Regions from separate parts of the Photobacterium japonica genome, predicted to be linked through region 1. Evidence: riboswitches for the same ligand, from Rfam matches in the RefSeq annotation. Region 1 holds a riboswitch; the other holds the start of a gene.
The links. Region 1 has a riboswitch for cyclic di-GMP ahead of L4C36_RS10130 (TfoX/Sxy family DNA transformation protein). Riboswitches for the same ligand answer to the same signal wherever they lie in the genome.

Region 1 (8,754 bases):
CAGTGCTTTGGATGGCACACAACCGGTATTTAGGCAATCCCCCCCCATTTTGTGGCGCTCAATCAGGGTGACTTTGGCTTTCACTGCGGCGGCAATATAGGCACTGACCAAGCCGCCGGCACCCGCACCAATGACCACCATGTTTTGATCAAAATGCTCGGGTTTTTTCCATTGCGCATACACGCGGCGCTGTTTTATCCATGTCATAACTGCTTTGGCGATAAGAGGAAACAGACCCAACAACACCAGGGAGATCAGCACAGGGGCAGATACAATCCCCGTTAGCGTGTCGATTTGACCCAGCTGGGTGCCGGCATTGATGTAAATTGCGGTACCGGCGAGCATCCCGATCTGGCTGACCAGATAAAAACGTCGTGTACTGATCGGCGTTAGCCCCATCAGCAGGTTGACGAGAAAGAACGGGAAGATTGGAATTAACCGCAGGGTGAAGAGGTAAAACGCCCCTTCTTTTTCAATACCAGTATTGATCGCGGCCAAGCGGTGGCCGAAACGTTGCTGTACCCAATCGCGCAAAATATAGCGGCTGAACAAAAAGGCCAAGGTTGCCCCAAGGGTACTGGCAAACGAAATCAGTAATAAACTCCACCAGAAGCCAAATAAGGCCGCGCCTAATAAGGTCATGATGACCGCCCCTGGAACGGATAAGGCGGTAATGGTGACATAGAGCGCGAAGAAAAGAAGACTAGACAGCAGTGGGTGCGAGGCAATGGTGTCTTGCAAGGCTACTTGCTGGTTTTTTGCTTGGGCTAACGTGAAGTACTGGCCGAGATCGAAGCCTATCCACAGGCCGATCAATGACAGAACAAGGCCTGCCACCACGATTTTTTTTCTGTTCATAGATACTCCTAGTGTTCATCCTTTGCGGTTGGGCGATTAGCCTGTTGGGTCGCATTAGGTTGAATGGGTAACGAACAAAATCCCTGTTCTGGGACATCAAGCGCGGTGTTGAATTTCGCGGAGAGATTTTGAAAGGCAATCAGCGCGGTTAACTCAACCATAGCATCATCATCAAACCCTTGTTTTAACGTGGCAAGCATTTCGTCAGTCACGCGCATTCCTGTGATCGTCATCGCTTCTACGTAGTGCAAAACGGCCTGCTCTTGCGGGGTAAAAAGATCACTGTGTTGCCAATGGGCAAGGGCTTTAATTTTTTCTTCAGAGTCACAGCGTTCTGCCAGTTTCATGCCATTGGCATCCACACAGAAAGCGCAATCATTGAGTTGGGATACACGCACACACACCAAAGAACGCAGCACAGGCGTTAACGGTGAGTGTTTACGGTCAAGATAGCCAAAAAAACCGGCCACTAACCAAAACAGGGTAGGCTTGCGTCCCCACAGCAGGGCTGGGTTGAGTACCTTACCGTAGTGGCGTTGCTGCAGCCAAAGTAGTGGCTTGATCAGAATGGAGTAGCGGCGTTTAGCTGAAATGCGCAAGGTAACCTCTGTGATTGTCTGAGTGTCAGTGAATGAGCAACCGGATAGGCCATATTACTTGAGAGTAAGCCGTAATATTACCGAAATTATCAGGGAGTTATGACACAAAGACCTTGAGGTAGCAGAATAAATTTCAGAAAAAGTAAAAAAAACGTCTACGGTGGCACTAGTTGATGGTTAATTGCACAGTCCGCGAGGTAGGTTGCGCAAGCAGTTCACTTTTGGGTAACTCAGTGAGAAAAATGTAACCACAGGCCATGATAGGGATAGCGGCGAGTACCATCGTTTTACCGATATGATAGCTGCGATACCAATATTTGCGGGCACGAATTTTTAGTGCCAGTCCCCACACGAGCAGTGTGACGTTAAGCACCGTGACGGCAAGTAATACATCATGCAGCGCACTCACGGGCGCCAATTGCTGGTGGACAAGCAGGATAAGCAGGGCGGGAGGCAGCAGGCTTAATAACACTAATGCACGCATGATACGTGGCCATTTGCTGAATTTATCTTTGAACATGTGTTCACTTTGCCCAGGAAATGGCTTGGAATAATGCATGGTGGCCCCTTTAACGACATATATACCCAAGGGATGTCAAAACGGGATAATTATTCCCATGAGATAAGTTGCAATGCTATTGATTGAAACGATAACCTTGAGGTCACTTGGATAAAAGCCATTTTACAAGTGAATGTCGGTATTGGAAGAGGGCGTAGATGTTTCTCAGCAGGTTTGGGAGGTAATTCAATGTTTGGCATTTGTTGACAGTATTTTGTCAATGCAAGACGTGATGGCAGGTTATAATCATAGAAATATAAATAAGAGATCATAAGATCTCTTATTTATATATAACGTGTTTATTTTAGCGTAATTTAGCCAATAACTCTGAACGGCGGTCTTGTGGGATGACAGACCAATGGCGTCCGCAAATCGCCCCTTCAAGCGCCCACAGCATATCGATGCCGACACTGCCGGAGTGGCTGTCTTGTAGCGCTTTGTATGCGTTAATTGAACCGGCTTCAAGTAGTTGATCTACCGTAATAATACCGGCTTTCTTTAGCATTCTTTCGTTGGCAAGACGTAAGTTTGGCAAATCTTTAATACGCTCAGGGCCTGCGGTGTTTTTTGTTTCTTTATCAACCTGCGCGGCAGCCAGTGAACGCTCTGCTTGTGCGATAATCTGCGCTGTATCCTGCCACCATTCATCTGGAATGGCGTAATGTTTGGTCACAACAGGGAAGCCGCGCTTTTTATAAATATACGGGGTGAGGCCAGCTTGCTTAAATTCTCTTTCATTGGCCGCATTGGCGCGTAAATGCAGCTTGTCATTGACGACAAGTGCAAACATGGTTTCGCCAGAAAATATACCAAATCCGCCAAACATAGAGCGTGACTTCACGTTCTCAAATGCGCCAAAGAATAAACGTAGTGAATCTTTAAGTACTGGTTTGTCCATGCTTTTTCTCGATAGTTGTTAATAGCGTCAACCGTCAACAAGCGAGGATTCTAGAATAGCAAAGCATGTCTTTGATACGGTCAGAGAATAGGTGGGGTGAGCTCTGACAGTAATTGCTATATCCATCGGCAACCCCGCTACCATAAGCAACAAACAGTGTGTATTTGTTTCTCTTAGGCCGGAGGCTTTGCGTCCCAATCTTTCGAGTGGTTTGCCTTGTTCGTGACAAAAAAGAGAATATCTTAGTTAATAAATTTGACCTTGCTCCCATTTTTAAAAGTGTGATATTGCTCCCATTATTTGGTCTTATAATCTGCTCGTGGTAGCTTTTTTGTGTCGTTCTTAAGCGTGCTTTCGGCTAAAAACGGGACAAAAAAAGCGAAGGCCCAAGACCTTCGCTTTCGTGGTTCAATGCAAAAAGCGGCACTTTTCGCGAGCTGACCTTATTGATTAAGATCGCGGACTGATTTTCGGATCACAAGTTCAGGTATCATTTCAAATACCTGTGTGGCATGTGTCTTATCTTTCACACGCTGCATCAAGATTTCAACCGCACTCTTACCTAGGCGACGCTTAGGCTGGTGGATAGTGGTCAATGGTGGTGAGAAGTACGGCGCCAGATCGATGTTATCGTAACCGATGATAGAGACATCTTCCGGTACGCGAATGCCCGCTTGTTGGAACGTACTGATCAGGCCCATTGCCATGATGTCGTTGAAGCAGAAAATGGCCGTTGGGCGTGATTCCATTGCAATGAACGCTTTCGCTGCTTCTACGGCAGACTCACATTCAAAATCACCTTCCAGCAACCAATCTTCATTCACGGTTAGGCCCGCTTCGTTCATGGCTTTTCTGAAGCCTTTAAGGCGTTCGCGACAAGCCACTTTTTCACTTTGTCCGGTTAAGCAACCAATGGCTTTATGGCCGTGTTCGATGAAGAACTTCGTCGCCACATAACCGCCAAGCTCAGCATTGTCTTGAATGTTGTCTGTGTGTGGGCTTTCTGGGCCCCAGTCCATGACAACCATCGGTAGATCTTTCTGGCGCTCTAATAGTGTCAGCAATTGCTCATCAAGATCTGAACACATGACCAGCAGGCCATCGACACGTTTTTCGGCCAACATGCGCAAGTAGTCACGCTGCTTCACCAGGTTACCTTCGGTGTTACATAAAATCAGGGTGTAGCCTTCGCCGTACAGGTACTCTTCAACACCGTGAACCACTTCCGCAAAGAAAGGGTTGGTGGATTTTGTAACGAGCATGCCAATGGTACGGGTTGTATTACATTTTAGGCTACGTGCGACTGCACTTGGGGCGTAATTCAGCTCATCAACAGCGGCAAGTACTTTCTTTTGTGTGGCTTCTGCGACGAAGCGCGTTTTGTTTATCACGTGAGAGACTGTTGTGGTCGATACGCCAGCCATACGTGCAACATCTTTAATCGTTGCCATAGTTATTCTTCTAATAATAAAAGGTCAGAGGACCCAATAATGAAAACTTACCCAATAGAGCAATGGACTTATGCGTCAATACTGCGAAGTGCATTGCTCTTTTGGGTACAGGGACTAGAAACAGAAAAAGCCGCATCATAAAGCGGCTCCGTTTCGAGCGATTACCAATGTTCGTTTTAATCATCGCATGCAGTTGCATGGTGTAATCGCTTGCGTTCACATTTTACTTACCGTGGCCAAGAGTGCAATCTTTCTTGCTCGAATAACTAAGAATAGTTGATAGTCATCAACATTTGTCCACTGTATTTAAATTGTTTAACGGTTATTAATCACCGCTTTTTATTGCTATCTCATTGATAAAATTAAATATGGCAAGGGTATTGTGAACGCAAATTTCGGCTGTGTTTGTCGTGTGAAACAAATATGTAACAGTACAATACTGCAATGCAGGTGACATTGAAATTGTCGCCAGAGGAACGGGTTAGGGCGCATGAAAATGTCATTTTGTATGAATTTTTGCCAATTTATTCAGTGGGATAGTTCTTTACATCGTTGCGGCATTGTTGCTTTAGGGGATTATAGCGGACTCTGTCGGATTCCTTTGATCGTGATCATCGTCTGTTTTATCCAAGCTTGATGAAGCGAAAATCCGTGTGATAATTAAAATAACCATAGTTAGATAGAACGGACAGTATCATGTCGACAAATAACAAAGCGGGTGTGCGATTTGCTTATATCGCAAGTTTTCTAACACCTTTTACCCTGCTTCTTTCCGGTATCGTTGCGATTATTTATTCAGGCTACAAACTGAATAAAGGCACTGATGCCGTAAGTTACAGCCACTACTATACGATAATTCGTTCATTTTTCATGTTTTTTACCTTTTTTGTCGTATTGGGTGTAACGGCTGCAACCATGACCGGTATGTTGGCGGGTGCTGAATACTGGGTACACAGTGATATGCTGGACTACGTATTGGACGTACTGCCATTTGTGGGCGCAGTGATCGCGGTGATCGCAGTACTCAAATGGTTGTTCCAGTTGATCCGCGGTATGCGTTTGTTGAGCCAGAATAAGGCGATTGAGCTGTAACAGGCCAATATCATGCCATGAAGAAACCGGTGCTTGCGCCGGTTTTTTTTATGCCTGCCATACTGACAGTAGTGATACGACAAAGCGTATCACGGGGAGAATGTATGGTGGTGAAATGCATTGATGCCTCAGGCCTGTCTGGCCACTTCGCGCACGATACCCCGCGAAAAATCAGCATGCATGATGATGTGCCGATTTGGCACGACTGTTGTGTGTGCGAGGCGGAACCGTATTGGTTGGCGATATTGGAAGAAGAGAAAGCCTTATTGAGTAAAGAGGACGAAGAGTGAGGTGAAGAGGGTCTGTAGGCTAAAACACACCCTGTCGCTTCCTTACGGTCTACGAGACAGTAGGGTACTCACAGGGTGTGTATTCAAAACAAACGTAACAGAGGACGATTGGGCAGGGTTATTGTACCGTTTCAAGCAGGTGTTTTAGTTCATTCAGCAGTTCGTCTGTTTTAGGATCGGAGGCTTTCATGGCCGCCAATGTGTCGTGTTGAAGGTTTTGCTGCAAGGTAACGAGCGTTGGATCGGTGATCAGCGTTTGACGTTGCTTCGCTAATTGCTGTTTTGCTGCGGCAAATTCTTTCACGAGCGCATTACGCTCTTCTTCGGGCATGTTGGTTGCGCGAAGCTGTTCTTGCAAGGTTTCTGCTTTTGCGACAAACGCATCCGGGTTATAACCGATGTCTTCTGCTTTTTGTTTGTACGTTGTTTCCAGCGCCTTGGCTTGTTTCACCAATTCTGGGTGGCTTTTTAATGCTTGCTGGCGAATGCTGGTGAGATCGCGCTGGATGGCATTAATTTTATGCACGGCCGCTTTTTTTGCCTGTGCTTGTGCCAGCTCGGTTGCCGTTGGGGCTGGCGTGACTGTCTCGGCCGTTGTGTTATTGGCGTTCGCGGGTAACGCTGCGCCGAGCGCACCGGCAAATAAGATCGGAAGTGAATATTTCGTCAACGTTGACAGTAGCGATGAAGACGGCTTTCTTGCTGTATGGCTTTTAGGCATGATGGTGCTCTTTTGTTTCATGTTTTGATGCGTTGACTGTATAAAATACCATTGAGAGAAATGTCAGTCTAATGTCATGAATGCTGGATGAAAGCTGAACAATGCTATGAGGACGGTGGTGAAAGAGGGGCTCGCTAGGAATGACAGGCATAAAAAAGCCGGCAATCCGTATGCCGGCAAACGAAGATAGTGTTATGGATGCTGGCTAGTGCCAGTCAGGGTTATTGTTCGTCACCTGCAAGGAATGCAGCGTCAAGCTGGCAGAATGCAAGCAGCACTTCAGCGGCTGCGGCATAAAAACCAAACTTGTCGTGTTCGTTTGCTTTCGCCGTAAACTGTGGTAACCAGTTTAGAAGCATCGCATTGATGAAGGCCAACTGGGCTTGCATCAGCGTTTCTGCGTCGTCGACAGACGCGCATTGGTTCGCCATGATGATCAGGTTACCCATGAAATCCAACTCTACAGCCAGATGGTCAGCGGGCTCGTTGAATTCTTTACGCTGCGCAATGTTGTAGGTTTCCATTAGCGCTTGCATGTCTTGAGCGGGCTTATCGTTCATCAAACCGCTTTTACCGACATACATGGAGGCATACGGCAGGGCGCCGGATTTTGGTGTGCTAAGGAATAGACCGCAGAAGTCAGCGGCAAGTTCAAGCTGTGCATCATCACGGACATCCAGGCGTTTTAGCGCATCACGAAAGTGCTCAACAGGGGCTTTTAGCGCAGCCGTCATGGCAAGGCCTGACAGAAACGTGACCATCTCACCATTTTGGTACTGCTCAATGTCTTGCTCGGTTAATTCGCGAGCGAATAAAGATGACATCCACCAGTAAATTTCTGCGCGCTGCTCGTTGAAAGCAATAAATTCTTTCATGATCTCTCCACATCCAGACAATACGGCCCAATAGGGTGTGACCGTAAAGAAAAACATATTCACATAGAATAAGCCTAATAAGTATATCTAATTTATTAACTTAGTGTATGTGAATAGGTTTTTTCGTAAACCGAGTGAGTAAAAAAGGAGTCAGAGGCCGAAGCCCCTGACCCTCAGGCATTAACTTATGCTAGATCCATCGCTGGGAATAGCGGGTTAATGTCAGTCACTTCTTTTGGACCGTTGAAGCCAGTCACTGCCGGAACAGTACCCGTGAACTTCTCGACCTGTACCAGTGCAGAAGCCGCAGACGTTGCTTGAGCCAGTTTCGAAGAACCGATGTCTTGTGTCAGTACGTTTGGATCGCCGTACGTACAGATAGTGCCAGCTTTACCGCCTTCTAGCGGGCTGTACCAGGCACCTTCGTGGATACGACATACACCAGACATGTAATCGTCAGTCACTACCGCACCTGCCAATACTTGGCCACGGTCGTTGAACACACGTACGATGTCACCAGACTTGATACCACGTGCCGCTGCATCTTGGGTGTTGATGTAGATAGGCTCGCGATCCGCTACCGCGTACGTTGCACGGTGCTCAGTTGAAGAACAAAGCTGTGAGTGCAGACGGTGTTTCGGGTGCGTACTCTGTAGGTTCAATGGGAACTGCTGAGAACGTGGACCACCGTGGCTACGTTCTGTTTTCTCGAACCACATTGGGTGACCCTGACAGTCATCGTAGCCCATGTCAGCGATAGTCTTACAGTAGATCTCGATAAGACCTGATGCAGTACCTAGTGGCTCAAGGTCAGGTTCCTTACGGAATGACTCGTGACGTACCCACTCAGCGCCTTCAGGGAATTCAATGAAACCTTCAGTTTCCCAGAACTTCTTGAAGTTAGACATACGAACGCCAAGACCACGGCCTTGCAGACGTGCACCGTTGTAGATCTCTTCGATCAGTTCCATCTGCGTTTTACCGCCAGTGAAGGCTTCTTCACGGTTGTAACGACGGCAAAGCTCACGGAAGATCTCGAAGTCATCTTTTGATTCGTACATTGGTTCAACAATCTTCGGCAGGGCAATGATACCCGCGTTAGAGTGGTTACCGTACTGTTCGATATCGTTACGCTCGTACGTGGTGGTCGCTGGTAGAACGATGTCCGCAAAGCGACACGTCGCTGTCCACTGGTGATCGATAGACACAACGGTTTCCAGTTTCTGCCACGCCGTGATCATGTTGTTACGATCTTGGTGGTGGTGGAACGGGTTGTTACCACTGAAGATAGCCATCTTCATCACTGGGAACTTGATTTTCTGACCGTTGTACTTAATGGTCTCGCCAGGGTTCTTAATACAGTCAACAAAACGTGCAACAGGGATGAACGTTGAGTAGCCGTTGTAAGAGC
Region 2 (4,646 bases), on a different contig from region 1:
CACAACAAACGCTGTACACCGCATTGGGTTTAATCGGCCTTGCCGGCTTACTGATGATGGCGTTGCTCAACATGCTTGCCCCTACCCTATTGATTGCGCAAGGAGCCACTGGTGATGCCTTGGCAATGGGTAGCGCGTATATCGAAGTATTCAGTTGGGGCGCTATTTTCACCATTGCATCCGGTGCCCTGCCGATGCTTATCCGTAATGATGAAAGCCCAAACTTTTCAACGGGGTTAATGATGGGCGGTGCGGTGATCAACATTGTGCTGGATTACCTGTTCATCGGACATTTCGGGTGGGCACTACAAGGTGCAGCCATTGCCACCATTATTGCGCAAATCAGTATTACGGTGGTCGCTATCCTGTATTTCTTTTCGCGCTACTCCCAACTACGATTAACACTGCGTAACCTGTGTTTTAATATGGACATGGCCATCAAAACCGTAGGATTGGGCGCATCAAGTTTATTTATGTATGCCTACTTCAGTTTTATGGTTGCCCTGCATAATAAACTGTTCATGAGCTACGGTAGTTCAGTCCATGTCGGGGCATATGCCATTGTCGGTTATTTGGTCACCATGTATTACCTACTGGCTGAAGGCTTAGCAAGCGGTATGCAACCGCCAGTCAGTTATTATTACGGGGCAAAACAAGGTGAGAAAATTCGAGCCACATTAGTGATTGCTGCCAAAGCGGTACTTCTAACGGGTATGGGTGCGATTGCGCTGCTGAATATTTTCCCGAACACCCTTGTGGGCATGTTCAGCCAGAATGAGCCGGTACTGGCATTAGAAACGATAAACGGTATTCGCTTGCACCTGTTTGCCATGTTCCTAGATGGTTTCTTTGCGCTGGCTTCCGTGTACTTTATGGCCATTGATAAAGGTGGCAAAGCACTGATGATATCGCTAGGTAACATGCTGATCCAACTACCGTTCTTGTACATCATGCCAAAACTGATGGGGATTGATGGTATCTGGCTTGCCGTTCCGCTGTCTAACCTCGCATTAGCGGTTATCGTTATTCCTATGGTGTGGGCAGACGTGAACCGCCGCGCCAACATGAAGCCTGACAACGACATGGTGCTGGCTAGCTAATTAGCGTGCGGTATCACCCCGTTCTATACACAAAAGCGCCTATAGGGCGCTTTTTATTTATTGGCCGCGTCTATTTATATGACCTACACGCTTATGCGTTAAATTACGTGAAGCAATATCACAAATATATATTTACGTATTCGCTAAGCGCAGCATAATCTACATTTTAAATTGCACAAAATAAGCATTCTGCTATTTATATCCTCAATACTTGTGACAACGGCAAACTGCATGAAAATGCAGGACGCAAAGTTTCCGGTCTAAGGGGAATGCTTGGTAATGACCGCATTCCCGATGACAGCGGGACTGCCTCAAGTGGAGCACGCCTCCTCCTTCGTTGACCTCGTATTATACAAACCGCGTCTCACCTTGGTCTGTTTTTTGACTGAAACCCTGTTACACGCCAACGGGTGAGCATGCCTTTTTCTTCTGTATAAACGGAGCCTAATTTGAAAAAGTCTCACATTGCTATGCTTGTCGGCAGCCTGTTGGCCACCGCTGGCGCACACGCTGCCGCCCCCGGTACACCTAACCTTGATTGGGGCACACACACTTACGCACTGGTTGAATTAAACCGTGATGCACAAAGCTATAAAGACATCGTCGTTGCGCGCCACAAAGACATCCCTGTGACTGTTTCATGGCAGACATGGAGCGGCGACGCTGCACAAACGGCAAACGTATTGCTTGACGGCGAAACCGTCTGGACGGGCAAAGGCAGCAGCAAAAGCGCGACATTCAATGTCAGCAAAGGCGGCGTGTATGACATGACGGTTGAGTTATGTAATGCCGATGGCTGCAGCGAAAGCAAATCTGTCACATTGACGATTGCCGATACAGACGGTAGCCACTTGGCACCGCTGGCTCCTGCTCTACAAGAAAATAACAAGCCTTACACCAATACCTCTGGAAAAGTGGTCGGCACTTACTTTGTTGAATGGAGTGTTTACGGCCGTGAATTCCCATTAAATAAAGTCCCAGCACAAAACCTGACTCACATGCTGTACGGCTTCACCCCTATCTGTGGGGGAGATGGCATTAACGATAGCCTAAAACAAATTCCTGGCAGCTTTGCGGCTCTGCAAAAAGCCTGTGCGGGCACACCTGATTTTGCGGTCGCCATCCATGACCCATGGGCCGCGATTCAGATGGGCCAAGAAGGCGTGAACAACTGGCAAGACCCCTACCGTGGTAACTTTGGTCAGATGATGGCGCTGAAACAAGCCTACCCTGATCTGAAAATCCTGCCGTCTATCGGTGGCTGGACGCTGTCTGATCCGTTTTACTTCATGCACGACGAAAGCAAACGCCGCGTCTTCGTGAACTCGGTAAAAGAATTCCTTCAGACATGGAAGTTCTTCGACGGTGTGGATATTGACTGGGAATACCCAGGCGGTGGCGCAGCTAACCCTGAGCTGGGCGATAAAGACAAAGATGGCGAATTGTACGTGACACTGATGAAAGAGTTGCGTGCCATGTTAGATGAGCTATCGGCAGAAACCGGCCGTACTTACGAGCTCACCTCTGCAATCGGCGTCGATGTAAAGAAAATTGACGTAGTAGATTACAACCGCGCGCAAGCATACATGGATTACATCTTCCTGATGAACTATGACATGTTCGGCGCGTTTGATTTGAACACCTTAGGCCACCAATCTGGCATTTACGATGCAAGCCATAACCCAATGGTAAAACACACGGTAGAACGCGGTGTTAACGACCTGCTGGCACAAGGCTTAGATCCGAAGAAATTGGTTGTCGGTGTGCCTAAATACGGCCGTGGCTGGAAAGGCGTACACAACATTACGGGTGATAACCCAATGACGGGCCAGGCAACCGGTGCGATTAAAGGCACATGGGAAGACGGTGTTCTAGACTACCGTGACATTGCCGATAACCATTCTGGCAATGGCTGGGAAAGCCGTTACGATGAGCAAGCAGAAGCATCGTATAAGTGGAATCCTACCACCAAAGAACTGATCACCTACGATGACGAACGTGCCGTTAAAGCAAAAGGCCAGTTCGTGCAAGAGCGTGGCTTAGCCGGTCTGTTCTCGTGGGAAATTGATGCGGACAATGGCGACCTGTTGAACGCGATGCATGAAGGTTTAGGCCATGGTGACGGTGGTATCACCCCACCGCCAGCACAAAACAAACCACCGGTCGCGAATGCAGGGGCTGACCATGCAGTGATGGGCCCTATTGATGTCACACTGGATGGATCTAAATCTTACGATCCAGAACAAGAAGTCATGACTTACCAGTGGACGCAAACAACGGGTGAAGCCGTGGTCATTACCGGTGCCGATCAAGCGAAAGCCACCATTCGCGTACCCGTAACAGCGGAAGACACACAGTACACGTTTGCACTCGTTGTCACGGATACTGAAGGCCAGACGGCACGTGACGCGGTAACGGTCAACAACAATGCGGAACAAGCCAACCAAGCGCCAGTGGTTACCCTACCGGCCTCGCTGACGGTTGAAGCAGAAGCAACGTTCTCGATCAACGCGAAAGCCAGCGATCCAGACGGCGAACCTCTGACGTACACCTGGATGGTGTCACCACTGTTCGACATTTTGTCTGGTCAAGGTACAGCAACACTGCGCCTGAAAGCGCCTGCAGTATCGGAAATCACGCAAGAAAACGTTTCGGTATTGGTGTCTGACGGTGCATTAGATGCCACCGCAGCGATGCGCATCACGGTTGAACCTAAAGAAGAAACGGGCGGTGGCGACTGTGACATTACCGATCCAAACGCGGGTAACTACCCAGCATGGACTGGCGGTGCGGTATACAACACGGGCGATCAAGTCAGTCACGATAACTTGGTTTGGCAAGCAAAATACTGGACACAGAACAATGTACCCAGTGCGACAGCCGACCAATGGACATTAATCAGTGATGCTGAGTTTGGCTGGAACAAGGGTATCGCTTACCAAGGTGGCGAGCAAGTCAATCATGATAACCAGCGTTGGGAAGCCAAATGGTGGACCAAAGGCGAAGAACCGGGTAAGGCTTCTGTCTGGGAAAGTGTTGGCGAGTCATCTTGCCAGTAAGCTAAACCGTTAAAACGTATTTCCACTTCACGCCCCTACCGCTCTGCGGTGGGGCGTTTTTTCAACCTACTTCCCCTCACCATTAAACAAATCGCTCGTTGCATAAAAGCCACACACATTATAGTGAATTAACTCGCATCCCCCTTTTGATGTCGTACTCTAATTACCCGTTTTAGCTTACATTTCTCAATGACTCGCAGCCAGCATCATCGGCTCAACAACTATTTATTACTTAGAGTTCTGCCATAAATGGGATACTTTGGAGTGCGTTTTAAAAAACCAATGATAGGCATTTGGAGTGCGGCTTTATTGTCGTCATCATTCTGTAACGCCGATGGCATTCAACAAACGGCAATTAGCGGCCTCCAACACGGCAAAATCTTATCTGAATTTTCAGCTTATTTATCTTCTACTTCCGTCCAGAGTAGGATCATTTTTGCCAAAAACGTTGAGGTTACCGATCCAAACATATCAATATCTAACCCAT

Region 2: another riboswitch for cyclic di-GMP. It lies ahead of L4C36_RS12855 (glycosyl hydrolase family 18 protein); the one in region 1 lies ahead of L4C36_RS10130 (TfoX/Sxy family DNA transformation protein).

Annotation. Positions count from the first base shown of each region.
Region 1 covers NZ_JAKJSN010000022.1:64,290-73,043, reverse strand. Annotated here, with positions in the region: gene L4C36_RS10145 (dihydrolipoyl dehydrogenase family protein) at 1-858, opposite strand, end outside; gene L4C36_RS10140 (carboxymuconolactone decarboxylase family protein) at 867-1,457, opposite strand; gene L4C36_RS10135 (hypothetical protein) at 1,624-2,016, opposite strand; gene L4C36_RS10130 (TfoX/Sxy family DNA transformation protein) at 2,321-2,914, opposite strand; cyclic di-GMP riboswitch class I at 3,039-3,140, opposite strand; gene L4C36_RS10125 (substrate-binding domain-containing protein) at 3,358-4,365, opposite strand; gene L4C36_RS10120 (hypothetical protein) at 5,062-5,457, shown strand; gene L4C36_RS10115 (hypothetical protein) at 5,562-5,747, shown strand; gene L4C36_RS10110 (hypothetical protein) at 5,866-6,468, opposite strand; gene torD (molecular chaperone TorD) at 6,690-7,343, opposite strand; gene torA (trimethylamine-N-oxide reductase TorA) at 7,529-8,754, opposite strand, start outside.
Region 2 covers NZ_JAKJSN010000030.1:316-4,961, reverse strand. Annotated here, with positions in the region: gene L4C36_RS12860 (MATE family efflux transporter) at 1-1,100, shown strand, start outside; cyclic di-GMP riboswitch class I at 1,312-1,414, shown strand; gene L4C36_RS12855 (glycosyl hydrolase family 18 protein) at 1,550-4,159, shown strand; gene L4C36_RS12850 (hypothetical protein) at 4,409-4,646, shown strand, end outside.